2 linked regions of the Tsuneonella mangrovi genome follow. Each later gene encodes a partner of the first gene's protein in a complex. Links are inferred from orthologs where the notes say so. Each region holds a gene or a part of one and is shown on either strand. Other genes may lie near its edges. The genes, in order: accB and accD.

The links.
Region 2: the proteins of accB (region 1) and accD are in contact, whole or in part, in a solved structure (PDB 8UXZ), measured with the Escherichia coli proteins. The link is inferred for Tsuneonella mangrovi from one-to-one orthologs.

Annotation. Positions count from the first base shown.
Region 1 is NZ_CP022889.1:2,618,517-2,631,443, forward strand. What follows is about bases 9,667-12,578. They hold accB (acetyl-CoA carboxylase biotin carboxyl carrier protein), read right to left. Parts: upstream 11,416-12,578; coding sequence 10,918-11,415; downstream 9,667-10,917. Other genes in these bases: accC (acetyl-CoA carboxylase biotin carboxylase subunit), read right to left, coding at 9,667-10,901; CJO11_RS12810 (type II 3-dehydroquinate dehydratase), read right to left, coding at 11,512-11,946; CJO11_RS12815 (GIY-YIG nuclease family protein), read left to right, coding at 12,095-12,379; truA (tRNA pseudouridine(38-40) synthase TruA), read right to left, coding at 12,523-12,578. Outside these bases: CJO11_RS12745 (efflux RND transporter permease subunit), read left to right, coding at 1-2,942; thioredoxin TrxC, read left to right, coding at 2,939-3,379; CJO11_RS12755 (ArsR/SmtB family transcription factor), read right to left, coding at 3,392-3,769; CJO11_RS12760 (peroxiredoxin), read right to left, coding at 3,762-4,421; CJO11_RS12765 (MBL fold metallo-hydrolase), read left to right, coding at 4,511-5,449; CJO11_RS12780 (polysaccharide deacetylase family protein), read right to left, coding at 5,747-6,766; CJO11_RS12785 (histidine kinase dimerization/phospho-acceptor domain-containing protein), read right to left, coding at 6,795-8,477; CJO11_RS12790 (Lrp/AsnC family transcriptional regulator), read left to right, coding at 8,731-9,195; CJO11_RS12795 (hypothetical protein), read right to left, coding at 9,235-9,480; more of accC, read right to left, coding at 9,555-9,666; more of truA, read right to left, coding at 12,579-12,927. UniProt on the Escherichia coli protein: This protein is a component of the acetyl coenzyme A carboxylase complex; first, biotin carboxylase catalyzes the carboxylation of the carrier protein and then the transcarboxylase transfers the carboxyl group to form malonyl-CoA.
Region 2 is NZ_CP022889.1:573,381-579,014, reverse strand. The notes cover bases 1-2,990. They hold accD (acetyl-CoA carboxylase, carboxyltransferase subunit beta), read right to left. Parts: upstream 1,925-2,990; coding sequence 1,076-1,924; downstream 1-1,075. Other genes in these bases: trpB (tryptophan synthase subunit beta), read right to left, coding at 2,891-2,990; CJO11_RS02760 (hypothetical protein), read right to left, coding at 2,709-2,849; trpA (tryptophan synthase subunit alpha), read right to left, coding at 1,921-2,712; CJO11_RS02775 (bifunctional folylpolyglutamate synthase/dihydrofolate synthase), read right to left, coding at 1-1,065. Outside these bases: more of trpB, read right to left, coding at 2,991-4,099; CJO11_RS02750 (phosphoribosylanthranilate isomerase), read right to left, coding at 4,096-4,731; CJO11_RS02745 (GNAT family N-acetyltransferase), read right to left, coding at 4,746-5,252; pyrF (orotidine-5'-phosphate decarboxylase), read right to left, coding at 5,270-5,634.

The sequences.
Region 1 (12,927 bases):
AGGTCGGCTCCGATGCCGACGATGCTTCGACCCGTGTCCAGGAGAAGATCCAGGCCAATATCGACCGGATTCCGGTCGGCATACCGCCACCGCAAGTGACCGTCCGCGGGATCAACGACGTGCCGATCGTGGTGCTCACGCTCAGCCCCAAGCCCGGCGCTCCGGGCAAGTGGAACGACCAGGCGCTCTATGAACTCGCCGAGCGGTTGAAGACCGAAGTCGCCAAAGTCGAAAATGTCGGGCTGACGTTCATTGTCGGCGGGCAGCAGCAAGCGATCCGCATCGTTCCCGATCCGGCGAAACTTGCCGCCAACCGCGTGCCGCTCGGTAGCGTGATCGAGGCGGCGAGCCAGGCCAATCGCAGCTTCCCTGTCGGCACCGTGCGGGAGAATGGGGAAGCGGCTACGGTGATGGCGGGGCAAACGCTCAAAACCGCGAAAGAAGTCGGCGACCTGCAGGTCCGCTCGATCACCGGCGCGCCGGTATACCTGAAAGACGTGGCGACAGTCGTCGAAGGGCAGACGCAGTACCAGCACCGCGTGTGGCAATGGGCGCGCGACGGCAAGGACGACGCGTGGAATTCCGCCCCGGCGGTGAGCCTCGCGATCGCCAAGCGCACCGGCTCGAACGCGGTCAACGTGTCTGATGCAGTGGTTGAGCGGATCCACGAGCTCGAAGGGCCGCTGATCCCGAGCAGCGTGAAGGTCAGCATCACCCGCAACTACGGCGAGACTGCGAACGAGAAGGCCAACGAGCTTCTGTTCCACCTCGCGCTGGCGACGATCTCGATCGTCATCCTGATCGGGTTTGCCATCGGCTGGCGCGAAGCGGGTGTGACCGCGATCGTCATCCCCACCACGATCCTGCTGACGATGTTCGCCAGCAACGTGATGGGCTTCACGATCAACCGCGTCAGCCTGTTCGCGCTGATCTTCTCGATCGGCATCCTCGTGGACGATGCGATCGTGATGATCGAGAACATCGCGCGGCACTGGGCGATGAATGATGGCCGTGACCGCAGGCAGGCGGCGATCGAAGCGGTGGCCGAAGTCGGGAACCCGACGATCATCGCTACGTTGACGGTGGTCGCCGCGCTTGTGCCGATGCTGTTCGTGTCTGGCCTGATGGGCCCCTACATGGCACCGATACCGATCAACGCCAGCGCGGCGATGGTGTTCAGCTTCTTTGTCGCGGTGATCATCGCGCCGTGGCTGATGATCCGTTTTGCGCGCACCGCGCTTTCGAGCCACGAGCACGAGGATTCGCATGGCGGCAAGATTGGCGCGCTCTACGGGCGGGTCGCTGCCAAGGTCATCCGCGACCGCAATACCGCTCGCCGGTTCCTGATCGGGGTAGGGGTGGCGACGCTTGTCGCGTGCTCGATGTTCTACTTCAAGGCGGTGACGGTGAAGCTGCTGCCGTTCGACAACAAGTCCGAAGTCCAACTCGTGGTCGACATGCCCGAAGGGACCAGCCTCGAGACGACCAGCGGCGTGCTTGAGCGCGCGGGATCGGTCACCCGTAGCTTCCCCGAGGTTGAATCGCTCGAAGCCTATGCCGGGACCAGCGCGCCGTTCAATTTTAACGGGCTGGTGCGGCACTATTTCCTGCGCGACAAGCCGTGGATGGGTGATCTGATGGTGACGCTCTATCCCAAGGGCGACCGGTCGCAGTCGAGCCACGAGATCGCGGTCGCGCTGCGCAAGAAGCTTGCCGAAGCGATCCCGCTGCCGCCGGGTGCCTCGATCAAGGTCGTCGAAACGCCGCCCGGTCCACCGGTGCTGGCGACGCTGCTGGCGGAAATCTATGGCCCCAACGAAGCGGTGCGCAGGGCGACCGCGCTGCAAGTCGAGAAGATTTTCAAGTCGATCCCGTTCATCGTCGATGTCGACAACAGTTTCGGGCAGGCGGTGCCCCAACTCAGGATCAATCCCGACCGCAGCAAGCTCGACTACTACGGCCTGTCGCAGCGGCAGGTGTATGACAGCATCGGCGCGCTGATGGGCAACCAGACGGTCGGATACGCGCCGCAAGGGATGGGCCGGATGCCGCTGCCGATCCAGATCGGGCTAGACCAGTCACAGCGTAGCTGGAGCCAGGGCTTGGGCGCGACCCCGGTGGCGGCGATGCAGGGGCCGGGCGGACCGCAACTGATCCGCCTCGACCAGGTGGTGGACGTGACCAACGCCAAGGGCGGTGAGTCGATCTATCGCCGAGACGGGCGCGGCGCGACGATGGTCATGGCTGACCTTGCCGGACGCTACGAAGCGCCGATTTACGGAATGCTCGCGGTCGACAAGGCGATCGACAATTTCGACTGGACGAAGCACGGCCTGGAAAAGCCGGAAATCAGCTTGCATGGCCAGCCGACCAACGAGCAGCACACCACGCTGCTGTGGGACGGTGAATGGGAGATCACCTGGGTCACTTTCCGCGACATGGGCGCGGCGTTCATGGTCGCGCTGCTGGCGATCTACGTGCTGGTCGTCGGCCAGTTCAAGAACTTCAAGATCCCGCTGGTGATCCTCACGCCGATCCCGCTCACACTGGTCGGGATCGTGCTCGGCCATATGCTGTTCGGGGCACCGTTCACCGCTACCAGCATGATCGGCTTCATTGCGCTTGCGGGGATTATCGTGCGCAATTCGATCCTGCTGGTCGATTTCATTCGCCACGCGCGAACGCCTGAGAAATCACTGCGCGACACGCTGCTCGAAGCCGGCATGATCCGCTTCAAGCCGATCGTGCTGACCGCGGCGGCGGCGATGATCGGCGCGGCGGTAATCCTGACGGACCCGATTTTCCAGGGGCTGGCGATCTCGCTATTGTTCGGCCTTGCCAGTTCGACCATCCTGACGGTGCTGGTGATCCCGGCGATCTACGTCGTCCTGCGCGACGATGGCCGCCCGCTGACGCTGTTCCCCGAGGAGGCGAGCGAATGAGCGCGAAAATCCTGATTTGCCCTTCGTGTGGTGCAGCAAACCGCGTGCCATCCACGCGGCTGGGCGAAGGCCCGGTTTGCGGAAAGTGCAAGGCGGCCTTGACGCCGCGCGATCCGCCGTCGGTCGGCGGAGCGGTCCTGGCGAAGATGATCGCCCGGTCGGACGTGCCGGTCGTGGTCGACTTCTGGGCTCCGTGGTGCGGGCCGTGCCGTGCGATGGCACCTGCCTATGCCGCTGCGGCCGCGCAATTGGGTGGGCAAGCGGTCTGCGTCAAATGCGATACCGAGGCCGAACAGGCGGCAGGGGCGCAGCATGCGATCCGCTCGATCCCGACGCTGGCCGTGTTTTCCGGGGGCAGGGAGGTCGCGCGGCAAGCGGGCGCGATGCCGCAAAACGTGATCGTGCAGTGGATCCGGCAGGCCCTGCCCGCCGGTTGACCGAAATCGCTTTCAGTTCCGGCTGAGGATGCGGGCGAAAGTCGCGGCGCTGCCGCTGCTCGCCGGGCGTCCCGACGGACGCTCGCGGTGGGCGTCGAACGCAGTACCGGCCAGCGCATCGAGCAGGTCGCTCGCGCCGAGCATCTGGTCGCGGTCGACCCGGTAGTAGATCTTCTTCCCGTCGCGCCGGGTAATCACCAGCGAGGCCTTGCGCAGGATTGCCAGCTGTTGCGAAAGCCCGGGCTGGGCGATCCCGGTGGCTTCCTCGATTTCGCTGACCGAGTGCGGCTCGTCCTTGATCGCACACAGGATCTGCAGGCGCACCGGGTGGGCCACCGCGCGCAGCACTTCGGCGCTGCCGTCGAAATCGCGATCGATCGGTTCAGCCATTGGCGTTTCCCGGCTTTGCTGGCTTGTAAAACCATTCGCTCGCGGTCGAACTCGCGAACAAACCATCGGTGGTCTCACCGGGCACTTGCAAAAGATTGCCGCCGGGCTGCCAGTCCGCCGGGACCAGCGCGTCGTCGCGATCGGCCAGCTGCAGCGCTTTCAGCAATCGCAGCATTTCGGGAATCGAGCGTCCGACGTTCGAAGGATAACAGATCGAAGCCCGCAGGACCCCGCCCGGGGAAATGAAGTAGGTTGTTCTCACGCCGGTCGCATCGGCCGCATCGCCGCCGACCATCCCGTAGGCGCGGGCGATCTCGACCGTCGGGTCTTCCACGATCGGGAAAGTCACTTCGAATCCGGTCATGTCGTAGATCGAGCGAACCCACGCCAAGTGGGAAAACAGGCTGTCGACCGACAGCCCTATCAGGGTGCAGCCAAGCGCCTCGAACTCCGCCTGGGCCTTCGCAAGCGCGACGAATTCACTGGTGCATACCGGAGTAAAATCGGCCGGGTGGGCGAACAGCACGACCCACCGGTCGTCGTAGTCGCCAAGGTCGATCGGACCTTGCGTGCTGCGCGCGGTGAAGCGCGGTACGACATCGCCGATCCGAAGGGGTGGCGCAGGAGTAGTCTGGCTGGCAAATTCGTTCATGATCGTCCGCAGGTTAAGCCAGCCGTTCGCTTGACGCAAGACATATACATTATTACTTACAATTTTTAATTAGGAATGGGAATGCGATGATGGCCGACAAGGCTCGAGATACTGCTCTCGAACGGGCTTCCGAGGTAACCCGCAGCGCACTTGCAGGCGCTGCGGCAGCACCCGTTGTCGCAACCTTCTTCGACGAAGCGACGTTTACTGCCACCCACGTCGTGCACGATCCCGCGACCTTCACGGCGGCGATAATCGACTCCGTGCTCGACTACGATCCCGCGGCGGGCGCGGTTTCCCACGCTTCGGCTGATCAAGTGATCGCCTATGTGCGGGAAAACGGCCTGACTGTCGCATGGTTGCTCGAAACGCACGCCCATGCCGATCACTTGTCTGCTGCACCTTACCTGCAAGACCAGCTCGGCGGCACGATTGCGATCGGCCAGGACATCACCGAGGTCCAGCGCACCTTCGGCGTCACTTTCAACGAGGGCCAAGCATTTGCGCGCGATGGATCGCAGTTCGACCGGCTGTTTGGTGATGGCGACACCTTCCGTATCGGCGAGCTCGAGGCGGTGGTGCTGCACGTCCCCGGCCATACCCCGGCGGATGTCGCATATGTGATCGGCGATGCAGTGTTCACCGGCGACACGATGTTCATGCCCGATTATGGCACCGCGCGGGCGGATTTCCCGGGCGGCGATGCGCGCGAGCTCTATCGTTCGATCCGGCGTCTGTTGTCGCTTCCCGGCGAGAGCCGGCTGTTTCTCTGCCACGACTACAAGGCACCCGGCCGCGACCACTATGCGTGGGAGACTACCGTCGCAGGGGAGCGCAAGGGCAATGTCCACGCGGCCGACGGAGTGAGCGAGGACGATTTTGTCGAGATGCGCGAGACGCGCGACAAGGGATTGGGGATGCCGCGACTGATCCTGCCTTCGATCCAGGTCAATATGCGTGCGGGGCATTTCCCGGAGCCGGAAGACAACGGCACGCGCTACCTCAAGATCCCGCTCACAGGCGCCTGAACGCCGTAGCCGCGCTATCCGGCGCTCCGTCGATAGATCGGAGTCCCGGCAGATTGAGAAATGGGTTGCAAACCACGGCGGATTGGTCGGGGAGACAGGATTCGAACCTGCGACATCCTGCTCCCAAAGCAGGCGCGCTACCAGACTGCGCTACTCCCCGACCGTGTGCCGTCCGGCCCGATGGTGGGCCCGGCAGGATTCGAACCCGCGACCTAGCCGTTATGAGCGGCCAGCTCTAACCGCTGAGCTACAGGCCCTTCGCCGGTGCCGGAGCGCGCGCGGTAGCCTGCGCGGGTGCTACTGGCAAGCGTCTCTGAGGCCCGCCGCTGCGGCAATCTCGGCGACGGTCGTCGGTGCGACCGCGCGCATCTCCAGGTAGGTGTAGATCCGCTCGAACCAGTCGTAGAATCGTTCAAGGTCGGCTTCGCTCCGCACGTAGGGGGTGTGGCCGACCGCGAGCGAGGGCGAATGGAAGCTCAGCACCAGCAACGGCAGCCCGTCGTCGAGCGCCATGTCGATCCCGCGCAGCGCCTCTTCGGCGGTCACCCCTTCGGGCGTCAGAGCAATCCGCTCGAGCAGCCCGAGCCGCGAGAACACGCCGCGTCCGCGCGGGATTCGGTCTAACAGCGGGTTGAGCAACCGCCCTTGTCGCCGCAGCAGGCCCCAGTAAACCGTCGTCAGCGGCAGCTCGAGCAGGTCTCGCTCTCCACCTTCGACCCAGTAAGGGACCAGCGGGTGATCGGCGTAGTTCGGCCCGTACCCGCCGCGATAGTCAAAGTTGGCGCGCACCGAGCTGTCGACCGACACCCCCGCATCGCGCATCAGCCGCGCGGTTTCGGGGCCGAGGCCATAGCGGCCCGCGCGGTAGATCAGCGGCTGAGTACCGAAGTTCTCGGCAATCGCGTCGCGCAGGCGCAGGAACTTGTCGCGTTCGAGCGCGGGCGGCAGGTTGCCGACATATGAATTGCGCTCGTTGACCTCTTCTTCGAACGGCGGGTTGACCCACGGGTGCAGCTGGATGCCGACTTCAGCCTTCCCGGCCTTTACCGCTCCGCCGAGCAGCTCAATCGCTGCCGGTGCTTGCACGATCGGCCAGTCGACGAGGTAGGTGGGGACCACGCCCATCGCTTCGCACATCTGCTGGAACCGGGCGATATGCGGGACATGTTCGACACCGTGCCGATCGCGCGTGAACGGGCCGTTCCAGTCGAATTCTTCCTCCGTATCGACCGTCAGCAGCGAGCGTTGGCCGAAGTCCTTGCCGAGATCGGCTTTGCGCCCTGCGCCGGGCGGTTGTGTGATCGGACGCTCGCTCAAGCGCTGGCCCCGCTGCCGCGATTGCCCTTCAGCCGGACACCGCTTCGTCGGCAATGTCGCTAGGGGCGGGCTTGGTCTTGGTCAAGCACGGGAGCCGGAGCAGTAGCTGGCCGCGCTCGCTCACAAGATCGCCACCAGCCGCGCGCGCTTCGGCCCGCGCCAAACGCAACGCAAAGCCGACACCGAACATACCGGCGCTGACTGCGCCCGATGCCCGGGTCCCGTCGGCGAACACGTCGTCGCGCGCGGCAAGTGCTGCGGGCAGGGCGCAATCGAGCGTGGCGGTGCCGTTGGAGCATTCGAGCGACAGCGCGATCTGTTCGCCTGCGCCGATCGATCCGGTGAGTGTCGCCAGCAGCCGCCATGCGAGCGCTTCTGCCTCGGTGGGTGCAATCGGCACCTTCACGCCGCCGGTTTCGGGCAGGGTCAGCACGAAGCCTGCGTTGCGGGCCCTCAGCACTTCCTGCAGCTGCGCGGCGAGGCGCGAGAGGATCGCCGCGAAGTCGCTCTCACCATCTTCGAGCGCAAGCGCACCGCTCTCGAGTTTGGCCAGCCGGTCGAGTTCGTCGAACCCGGCAAGCATCCGTGCGGCATCGCCGGCAATCGCTGCCGCCAGCGCGCGGTATTCGTGCGGAGTCGGCCCGAACAGCTGTTGCTGGATCACTTCGGCAAATCCCTGGATCGCATTGACCGGGGTCTTCAGCTCGTGGAGGAGCTGGCGCATCAGGTCCGCGCTGCGATCTCCCTGTCGAGGGTGCGATACCGTCGGTGTTTCGGGCGGGCGGCGGAAGCGCCCCGCGTAACCGTAGAAATGGCCGCCCGGATCGGTGAATCGCGGCGTCGCATCGACGATCCATTGGCCCGCGACTTGCGGCGCGCCGTCCCAGCTCAGCGCGAAGTGGCGCAGCGGTTGGCGATCTCGGCGGGCGGCGTCGCGTGCCGGCGGCAGGGTCGCCCCGACGACCATCGGCGCAACACCGGCTTCCGCCCAATCGATCCGCCCTTCGGCATCGGTGGTGAAGGCGAATCCGGCGAGCGGGGCGCGGATCGGTTCGCTCCGATCGCCGAGCGGCAAGCGCGGCGAGTCCCCGCTCGGCTGGCGGGTCGGGCGGCTCTTGCGGAAGCTCTCGATGCGGCGGACCAGTGCGCCGATCTCGCTGTCCTCTGCCTCTGCTTCGGGTTCCGCAGCACGTTCGTCGATTAGGTCGTTCGCTGCGATCGGGCGCGCGGGGCCATGATCGAGTTCGACCTCGGGTTCGACCGGCAGGTCGGGGCTCGGCAGGCCACGGTCGCGCACCCCGAGCCGTTCGAGCAGCTCCATCGTCGGCGCGGGCAAATCGCGGCGCAGGCGCAGGAAGCCGCGGGCACGAACCGGAAGGCGGGGGATCACCGCCTCCCAGTCGTCTGCTGAAAGTTGGGCCACGCCGAGCGCGGCAGCGGCAATCTCCGGCTCGTCGTCGGCCAGGTGCATCACCAGTTCGGGATTGCGGAAGCGCAGGCCCGGTTCGCGGATCATCGTCGCGCGGTCGGACACTGCGATCGTTTCACCGAGTGCCGCCAGCCGCAGCCAGGCGGCGGCCAGCAGGCTCTCGTCTCCGGTCGTGCGACGCGCGCCGAGCAAGTCGAGCAGCTGGCGATACTGTGTTCGCGCCGCACGCTCGCCCGCGGCGCGGTGGCGCAACACGGTGGCAAGGCGGTCGTCGATCTGCATCGGCTTGCTTAAAACTCTCCAAATGGGCCCACGGGCCCTGCGCTGAATCGGCGGCGGCGCTCGCGCGCCTTCGCACGGGTGCTTCTAACAGGCCCACGAACCTGCGGAATCGGCAGTGCGGGCTGCGTTGCAAAGCGGGACAATTGCTGGCAGAAACAATAATATTAGCCGCAAGGGCGATTCTGCGCGGCAATCGTTGCTTTGCTGGGTGCAGGCCGCAAAGCTGGATAGGGTTTCCTGCGGGGGCACGGCAATGGCCAACCTGGACGATATCGACCGCAAATTGCTCTCCGAACTGCAGAGCGAAGGGCGGGTGACCAATGTCGAGCTCGCTACCCGCGTCGGCCTGACTGCTCCGCCATGCCTGCGCCGAGTGCGCGCGCTGGAGGAAGACGGGGTCATCCGCGGGTATCACGCCGATCTCGACGCGTCGAAGCTGGGTTTTGCGATCACGGTGTTCGCGATGGTCAGCCTCAAGAGCCAGGCAGAAAATTCACTGCGCGAATTCGAGGCCGCGATGCGCGACTTGCCCGAAGTGCGTGAAGTGCACATGCTCAACGGCGAAATCGACTTCATCCTCAAGGTCGTCAGCCGCGACCTGCAGAGCTTCCAGGAATTCCTCACCAGCAAGCTGACGCCCGCGCCCAACGTGGAAAGCGTCAAAACTTCGCTGACGATCCGCACGGCGAAGCACGAACCGGGCGTGCCGCTGGAATAGGTAATCGCGCGGGAATCCGCGGCCGAAGCGATCCCCAAATCAGCCGAATAGCCGCTTCAGCATTCCGCGATCTCCGCGATCGGGTCGGCTCTCGCCGGACAATCCGAGCAGGAAATCGCCGAGCACTGCTGCCTGCTTCTTGGTCATCAGGACGCGGGTGACGTCGGGCGAGTGGTTCTTCGCGTCTTCGGGTGTCCGCACGCTTTCGACGCACAGCAGCACCCTGTTGCCGAGGTCCTGGTGCGTCCAGCCGACCAGCGCTCCGTGGTTTTCCATGATTCGCATCCCCCTCAAGCGGGGAATTGTGCGCCGAGTATGACAAGAGTGCAATTGGAGCGTCAGGGGTACCCCTTAACCGATCAACCCCGCTCCTTGAGCCACTCTTCGAGCCACTTGATCGAATAGTCGCCGCTCAACACATCAGGCTGCCGGAGCAGTTCCTGGTGCAAAGGAATCGAGGTCTTCACCCCTTGTACCACCATCTCCTCCAGCGCGCGCTTGAGGCGCATGATGCACCCTTCGCGCGTGCGGCCGTAAACGATCAGCTTGGCGATCATCGAATCGTAATAGGGAGGTATGCGGTAGCCTGCGTAAAGCCCTGAATCGACGCGCACATGCATCCCGCCCGGGGCATGGTAGTAATCCACCAGGCCGGGGCTAGGGGCGAAGGTGAACGGGTCTTCGGCGTTGATCCGGCACTCGATCGCGTGGCCGGTGAAGCGCAGTTCGTCCTGTTCGACCGACAGCGGCTTGCCGTCGGCGACGCGGATCTGCTCGCGCACCAGGTCGACCCCGGTGATCGCTTCGGTCACCGGGTGTTCCACCTGCAGGCGGGTGTTCATTTCGATGAAGTAGAACCCGCCGTCTTCCCACAGGAACTCGATCGTGCCTGCCCCGCGATAACCCATGTCGGCCATCGCCTTGGCGCAGATGCCCCCCATCCGCGCGCGCTCTTCGGGTGTGATGACGGGGGAGGGGGCTTCCTCGAGCACCTTCTGGTGGCGGCGCTGGAGCGAACAGTCGCGCTCGCCCAGATGAATCGCGTTGCCTTCGCCGTCGCCGAACACCTGGAATTCGATGTGGCGCGGGTTGCCAAGGTACTTTTCGATATAGACCGTGGCATCGCCGAACGCGGCCTTGGCCTCGCTGCCCGCCTGCTTCATCAGCGTTTCGAGCGTATCCTCGCTCTCGCATACCTTCATCCCTCGGCCACCGCCACCGCTGGCAGCCTTGATGATCACCGGATAGCCGATTTCGGCGGCGATTTTCTTCGCTTCCTCGACATCAGATACAGCGCCATCGCTGCCAGGCACGAGCGGCAGGCCCAGCGCGCCAGCGGTGCGCTTGGCTTCCACCTTGTCGCCCATCGTGCGGATGTGTTCGGGCTTGGGTCCGATCCACTTGAGCCCGTGCGCCTCGACGATTTCGGCGAACTTGGCGTTTTCGGACAGGAAACCGTAGCCCGGGTGGACCGCATCGGCATCGGAGATTTCCGCAGCTGATATGATCGCCGCGACGTTGAGATAGCTGTCGGCGGCGGGCGGCGGGCCGATGCACACCGCGTGGTCTGCCAGCCGCACGTGCATCGCATCGGCATCGGCGGTGGAATGGACCGCGACCGTCTCGATCCCCATTTCGTGCGCCGCGCGGTGGATGCGCAGCGCAATTTCGCCGCGATTGGCAATCAGGATACGCGAAATAGCCATGTGAGCGCCTGGCCCCTCAGCCGATGACGACGAGCGGCTGGTCGAATTCGACCGGCTGCGCGTTCTCGACCAGGATCGCCTGGATCGTGCCGGCCTTGTCGGCGGTGATCGGATTCATCACTTTCATCGCTTCGACGATCAGCACGGTATCGCCTTGCTTAACGCTGTCACCGACCGTCACGAACGGTGCGGCGCCCGGTTCGGCCGAGAGATAGACCGTGCCGACCATCGGCGACTTGAGCGCGCCAACCACTTCGGCCGGTGCCGCCGCAGCCGGTTCGGGCGCGGCGGGAGCGGTAGTCGCCGGGGCGGGAGCCGCTGCCGGTGCCGGCATTGCGACAGGGGCAGCCATAGCCGCCACGCCGCCGCGCGCCACACGCACCTTGCGGTCGCCGTCTTCGACTTCGATTTCGGTGAGTCCGGTCTCGGCGAGCAGCTCTGCCAGCTCGCGCACCAGCTTGGTATCGACGTTCATGCCCCGCGTACGCGAAGGCGAGCCCTTGGTTTCGGCCATTGTGTGCCTCTTGTTGCGTCCGCCGCCCGCCTATTCGCAAGCGCGCGGGCTGGCAAGGGGTGGCCGTCGATTGCGGCCAGAGTGGGGCAGGCCCCTCTAGAGCGCGGCTGCCTTCTCGAGAGCGACGATATAGCTCCGCGCGCCGAGACCCTTCACCTCATCGACTGCCGCCATTCCGACATAGGAAATATGCCGGAATTTCTCGCGCGTCGCCGGATCCGACAGGTGGACCTCGATCACCGGGGTCTTGATCGATCGGATCGCATCGAGCAGTGCGATCGAGGTGTGGGTATAGGCCCCGGCGTTGAGCAGCACTGCCTTCGCGCCTTCTGCCTGCGCTTCATGCAGCCAGTCGACCAGGTGCCCTTCGTGGTTGGACTGGCGCACGTCGACCTCCAGCCCCAGCTCGCGCGCCCGGTCCTCGAGCATCCCGGCGATATCGTCGAACGTATCGGAACCATAGATTTCCGGCTCGCGCAGCCCGAGCAGGTTGAGGTTGGGCCCGTTGAGGACATAGACAGTGTCGGTCATACGGCGGGATTAGCGGGAAGGGCGGGATGGGGGAAGTGGCTGGGCAGCTGACGGTCAGCTTACGGCCCGATTGCGGACTTTGTGCTGCTAACGTCCGTCATCCCAGCGAAAGCTGGGATCACTATCGTCCCCGTGCTAGCTGGCTGGAATGGGTGGCTGGGTTTACATTATGACAAACAGACGCGGCGGGGTGCTCTATATCGGCGTGACGGCAGATTTGCCTGCCCGCGTAATGCAGCATCGGACAGGTAAGGGGTCTGCTTTCTGCCGCCGTTATGGGCTGGATCGACTGGTCTGCGCCGAATCCCACACCAACATCGTTGAGGCGATCAGCCGGGAAAAGGCCATGAAGGCGTGGAAGCGAGCATGGAAGATCGAACTCATCGAAAAAGCCAATCCGGGCTGGGGTGATCTCTTCGGGCATCTGCTCTAACGGACAGCGATCCCAGCTTTCGCTGGGATGACGGGTGGGGCTAGCGTCCGCTTTCCACCCCATTCCAGACATTCGACCAAAAATCTCTTTAGGACCAACATCAGACCTCCCAAACCAGGTGACGGCCCCGCGATTCTCAATCCTTACGGATAGCGCGCCGCCATGAAGTAGAGCCCGTGCGGCGGGGCGTTGAGGCCGAGGGCTTGCCGGTTCTTGGCTGCGAGCGCTTCGGCCACGCGTTCGACTTTCCACCGGCCGAGCCCGACCAGCACGAGGCAACCGACCATCGAGCGGACCTGGTGGTGGAGGAAGCTGCGCGCGGCGGCCTCGACGATCACCTGCTCGCCTTCGCGCCGCACGGTGAGCCGGTCGAGCGTCTTGACCGGGCTTTTCGCCTGGCACTGGACCGAACGGAAAGTCGTGAAATCGTGCTGGCCGACGAGCGCCTGTGCAGCATCGTGCATGGCGTCTGCATCGAGCGGGCGCGCCACTTGCCACGCCCGGTTCAGATCAAGCGTCAGCGGCGCGCGGCGGTTGGCGATGCGGTA
Region 2 (5,634 bases), 2.1 Mb from region 1 along the record:
CGTGGGATCCTTGGCCTCGATCATCCCGATGATCAGGTGCGCGCGATGTCCCGCGAATTGCTTCCCGAGCATTTGCCCCGCGTCCGGGTTGTGCCCGCCGTCGAGCCAGACTTCGCGCGTGCCCACGAGCGGGCCGGGGGAGAGGCGCTGGAGCCGTGCGGGCCAGTTCGCCGCGCGAATACCTTCGGCCATCGCTTCGGGTGAGACCGCAAGGTGGTTTTGGTAGTGCAGCATCGCCACTGCCAGCCCCGCGTTTATCACCTGGTGGCGGCCGGGCATGGTCGGAAATGGCAGGGCGAGCCGGGTCTCCGCATCGATAAAATGGAAGCCATCGGTGCCCACGTGCGTCAGCCAGTCGACCCCTTCCATCAGCAGCGGTGCACCGCGCGCTTCGGCCACTTCCATTAGCGTTGCGGCAGCGCGCATCGAGGGGCCGAGCGTCACCAGAGGCACACCGGGCTTGGCGATCCCCGCCTTCTCGAACGCGATCCGCGAGATCGGTTCGGCGGGCGTGCCGTCCTCGGGAGCGAGCAGGAACCGCTCGTGATCGATCCCGAGCGTCGCGATGCCGCACACCGCGGGCTTCTCGATCACGTTGGTCGCATCGAACCTCCCGCCGAGGCCGACTTCGACCACACAGGCGTTGGCAGGCGTGCGCGCAAAGGCAAGGAACGCCGCAGCGATGGTCACTTCGAAGAAGCTGGGGTTCAGGCCATCACCAAGGTCGAGCACTTCGGCCAGCAAGGCGGCCAGCGCCTCGTCCGAGATCAGCTCGCCCGCGATGCGGATACGCTCGTTGTAGCGCACCAGGTGCGGGCTGGTGGTGGCATGGACGGTGTAGCCCTGCGCCTCCAGCATCGCGCGCAGGAATGCGCAGGTCGATCCCTTGCCGTTGGTCCCGGCGACATGGAACACCGGTGGCAACGCTAGGTGCGGATCGTCGATGCGTGCGAGCAGTGCGCGGATGGTCTCCAGCCCCAACCGCCCGTGCGGCACGCTGAGCGCCGCCAGCCGGTCGAGCTGCGCCTGGACCGCCGTATCGTCGGACCGCGCGAAGTCCTTCAAGGGTGTGCCCTCAGGCGGCCTTGGCCGGGCTCAGGTAATCGAGCAGGGTCGCCAGCTGTTCCTTCAGCTCGGCGCGAGGGACGACCATGTCGACCATGCCGTGCTTCAGCAGGTATTCGGCGCGCTGGAAGCCTTCGGGCAACTGCTCGCGGATCGTGTCCTGGATCACGCGTTGCCCGGCGAACCCGATCAGCGCTCCCGGTTCGGCGACGTGGATGTCGCCCAGCATGGCGTAACTGGCCGTGACCCCGCCGGTGGTCGGGTCGGTCAGCACGACGATGTAGGGCAGGCCCGCTTCCTTCAGCCGCCGGGTCATCACCGTGGCCTTGGGCATCTGCATCAGGCTGAGGATGCCTTCCTGCATCCGCGCGCCGCCCGCCGCAGTGACGACGATGTAGCCGCATTTGCGGGTAAGCGCCCGCTCGGCACCGGCGCAGAACGCGGTGCCCACCGCCATTCCCATGCTGCCGCCCATGAAGCCGAAGTCCTGCACACCGACGACAGCTGGGCGCCCCTCGATCGCGCCCGACCCGACGCTGAACGCATCGGCATGCGGGCTCTTCGCGCGCGCCTGCTTCAGCCGGTCGGTGTATTTCTTGGTGTCGCGGAACTTGAGCGGGTCTTCCTTGACTTGCGGTTGCTCGAGCAGGTCGAAACCGGGGTCTAGCAGCTGCGCCAGCCGGGTGTCGGCATCGATCCGTCCGTGATGGCCGCAGCGCGGACAGACCGAGAGGTTCTCCTCGAACTCCTTGACGAACAGCATCTCCTGGCAGCTCGGGCATTTGATCCACAGGTTGTCGGGCGTTTCGCGCTTGGCGACGAAGGGGAGCGAATTGCGGACGCGGTTGAGCCAGCTCATGTGGTCTCCTTCTCGGCGGAATGAACCGCTTCGGCAAGCGATGCGGTCAGCGCGCGAATGTGTTCGGGGGCATGGATACCATGCTTTTCGACAAGTTCGACCAGCGCCGAACCAACTACGACGCCATCGGCAACGCGCGCGATTTGAGCAGCTTGTTCGGGGGTCCTCACACCAAATCCAACGGCGACGGGGATATTGGTGGCGCGCTTGATGCGGGTGACGTTGTCGCGGATCGATTCGATCGCGGCCTGTTGCATCCCGGTAATCCCGGCGACCGCGACGTAATAGAGGAAGCCGCTCGATCCTTCGAGCACGGCGGGCAGGCGCGCATCGTCGGTGGTCGGCGTGGCCAAACGGATTAGGTCGAGGCCTTGTGTGCGCAGCGCGGGGCCGAGCGCATCGTCCTCCTCGGGCGGAATATCGACGCAGATCACTCCGTCGACGCCGCAACCCTTGGCCTCGGCGGCGAACCATTCGGGGCCGCGCCGCACCATCGGGTTGGCATAGCCCATCAGCACCAGCGGCACGCTCGGGTGCCGTTCGCGGAATTCGTTGGCGACCAGCAGCACGTCGCGGGTAGTCGTGCCCGCTCCCAGGCTGCGCAGGTTGGCCTTCTGGATCGCCGGGCCGTCGGCCATCGGATCGGTGAACGGCATTCCCAGCTCGATCACGTCCGCGCCGCCATCGACCAGAGCATCGAGGTTGGCGGCAGTGTCGCCGTCTCCTGCAGTGAGGAAGCAGACGAGGGCGGGACGCCCCTTTGCGAATGCGGAGGAGAGGCGGGTCATTCCCCAGCCTTTCTCAATCCTGCGCCAATCCCCACGAGAACGGCAATCGCCAGCGCATAAGGTGCAATCGCGGGAGCCGCGATTTCGCGTTCCAGCGCGACAAACAGAAGGGCCGACAGGATGAAGCCGATCGGCAACCCGATCAAAGCGAATACGAGCGCACGTCCGGGAGAAAAGGTCACATCTCCACTCCCAGCGCATCGGCGACGGTGAAGATGTCCTTGTCGCCGCGCCCGCACAGGTTGGCGAGGATGATCTGGTCCTTGTCCATCGTCGGGGCGACCTTGGCGACCGCTGCAATGGCGTGGCTCGGTTCGAGCGCGGGGATGATCCCTTCGGTGCGGCAAAGCAGCTGGAACGCTTCGAGCGCTTCGGTGTCGGTCACTGCGGTATAGTTGACGCGGCCGGTTTCCTTGAGCCACGCGTGCTCGGGGCCGATGCCGGGGTAGTCGAGCCCCGCGCTGATCGAGTGCGCTTCGGCGATCTGCCCGTCTTCGTCCTGCAGCAGGTAGGTCTTGTTACCGTGGAGCACGCCGGGGAACCCGCCCGCAAGGCTCGCTGCGTGCTGCTTGTCGAGCCCGTGGCCCGCCGCCTCGACGCCGAGCATTTTCACGGTCGGGTCGTCGAGGAAGGGATGGAACAGGCCGATTGCGTTGCTGCCGCCGCCTATCGCCGCGACCAGCAGGTCGGGCAAGCGGCCGGTGCGGCCAAGCATCTGCTCGCGCGCTTCCTTGCCGATCACGCTCTGGAAATCGCGCACCAGCTCCGGGTAGGGGTGCGGTCCGGCGGCGGTGCCGATGATGTAGAACGTGTCCTCGACGTGCGCGACCCAGTGGCGCAGCGCCTCGTTCATCGCATCCTTCAGCGTCGCCGCGCCGCTGGTGACCGGGATCACCTCCGCGCCGAGCAGCTTCATGCGGAACACGTTGGGCGCTTGCCGCTCGACATCGGTCTTGCCCATGAAGATCGTGCACGGCAGCCCGAACCGCGCGCAAACGGTGGCGGTGGCGACGCCGTGCTGGCCAGCGCCGGTTTCGGCGATGATTTTGGTCTTGCCCATCCGCATCGCCAGCAGGATCTGGCCGATGCAGTTGTTGATCTTGTGCGCTCCAGTGTGGTTGAGCTCGTCGCGCTTGAACCAGACTTGCGCTCCGCCCAATTCCTCGGTCAGGCGCGGCGCGAAATAGAGCGGGCTGGGGCGGCCGACGTAGTGCTCCAGCAAATCCTCGAATTCGGCGTGGAACGACGGGTCGGTCTTGGCCGCATTGTAATGCCTTTCCAGATCGAGGATCAGCGGCATCAGCGTCTCGGCGACGTAGCGGCCGCCGAAATCGCCGAAATGCCCACGCTCGTCGGGCTGGGTGCGGAAGGAATTGGGCGTGTTCATGCTTCGCGCGCCGCTTTGCAGAAGGCAGCGATCTTGTCCACGTCCTTCACGCCGGGTGCGCTTTCGAGCCCGGAGGATGCATCGACGAGCGGCGCGCCGGTCATCCGGATCGCCTTGGCGACATTGTCGGGGGTCAGGCCGCCCGCCAAGCCCCACGGGATGCGGTGTTCATGCCCGGCAAGCAGGTTCCAGTCGAGCGGATAGCCGTTGCCACCTGGTAGCTTCTTCGCCGGAGCATCGTATAGCACCCGGTCGATCTTGCCCTCGAAATCGCCGATATCGACCAGCGACTGCCTGTCGCGCAGGCCCCACGCCTTCCACACCTCGTAATGCGTCCTGTCCCTGACCAGACCGACCCATTGCGAAGATTCGTTGCCGTGGAACTGGACCACGTCGGGCTGCACCGTGTCGAGCGCCTGGCCGGTGGGGATCACGTCCATATTGACCAGCAGCAGCACGACCTTGACCTCTGCCGGTACGCGGCGGCGCAGTTTGGCGGCATCTTCGAGGCTGACATGGCGGGGGCTTGGCTCGAAATGGACGAGCCCGACGTGCGTCGCGCCCGCGTCTACTGCGGCATCGATCGCTTCGGGCGTCTTGAGCCCGCAAATCTTGATCATGGTTTCAGACATGGCGCCCCCATACCTTACACCAATGATTTGGCCAGCACTGCCATGAAATAGGGCGGATCGAGCGGGACGGGGAAATCGCGCCGTTCGCCGGTTCGTTGATAGCCGCGCCGCAGGTAATATTCGATCAGCTCGGTGCGCTGTTCCAGCACGGTCATTTCCATCGTCGTGCAGCCGAAAGTCGAGCGTGCGTATTCCTCGGCAGCAGCGATCAGCTGGCGGCCGAGCCCGCCTGCCTGGCGCAGCGGCTCGATGCACAGCAGGCCAAGATAGGCGACCTCGGCGCTTCGCCGCACGACATTGACCGAACCAATTGGCACGCCGTCCTCTTCGGCCATCAGCAAGACCTGTTCCGGGTCGCTGACGATTGCTTCCAGCTCTGCGCGGTCGGTGCGGGTATCATCGAGCAGGTCGGCCTCGTGGGTCCATCCCTGGCGCGCTGTATCACCGCGATAGGCTCGCTCGATCACCGGGTGGAGCGCGGACAGGTCGTCAATAGTGGCGGGCCGGAAGGTAACGGACATCGGCAGGCAAGCTCGGTCTAGAGCGTGGATTCGATTGCCCGGGCAGCGGCAGCCGGATCGTCCGCGCGGCTGATCGGGCGACCGACCACCAGCACGCTCGCCCCGTCGTCGCGCGCCTTTCGCGGGGTGACAACGCGCTTCTGGTCGCCGCTGGCATGCTCGGGCAGTCGCAAGCCGGGAACCACGAAGAACCCGTTCTTCCACTGCTTGTGGACCGCTTTCACTTCGTGGCCCGAGCAGACGATCCCGTCGAGCCCCGCCTTCTCGGCCAATTCCGCAAGCCGCATGACCTGGTCGTGAGCAGAGCCGGAAACCCCGGTCTGGGCAAGATCGCGCTCGTCGAGGCTGGTGAGCATGGAAACGCCGACGACCTTGCAGCTAT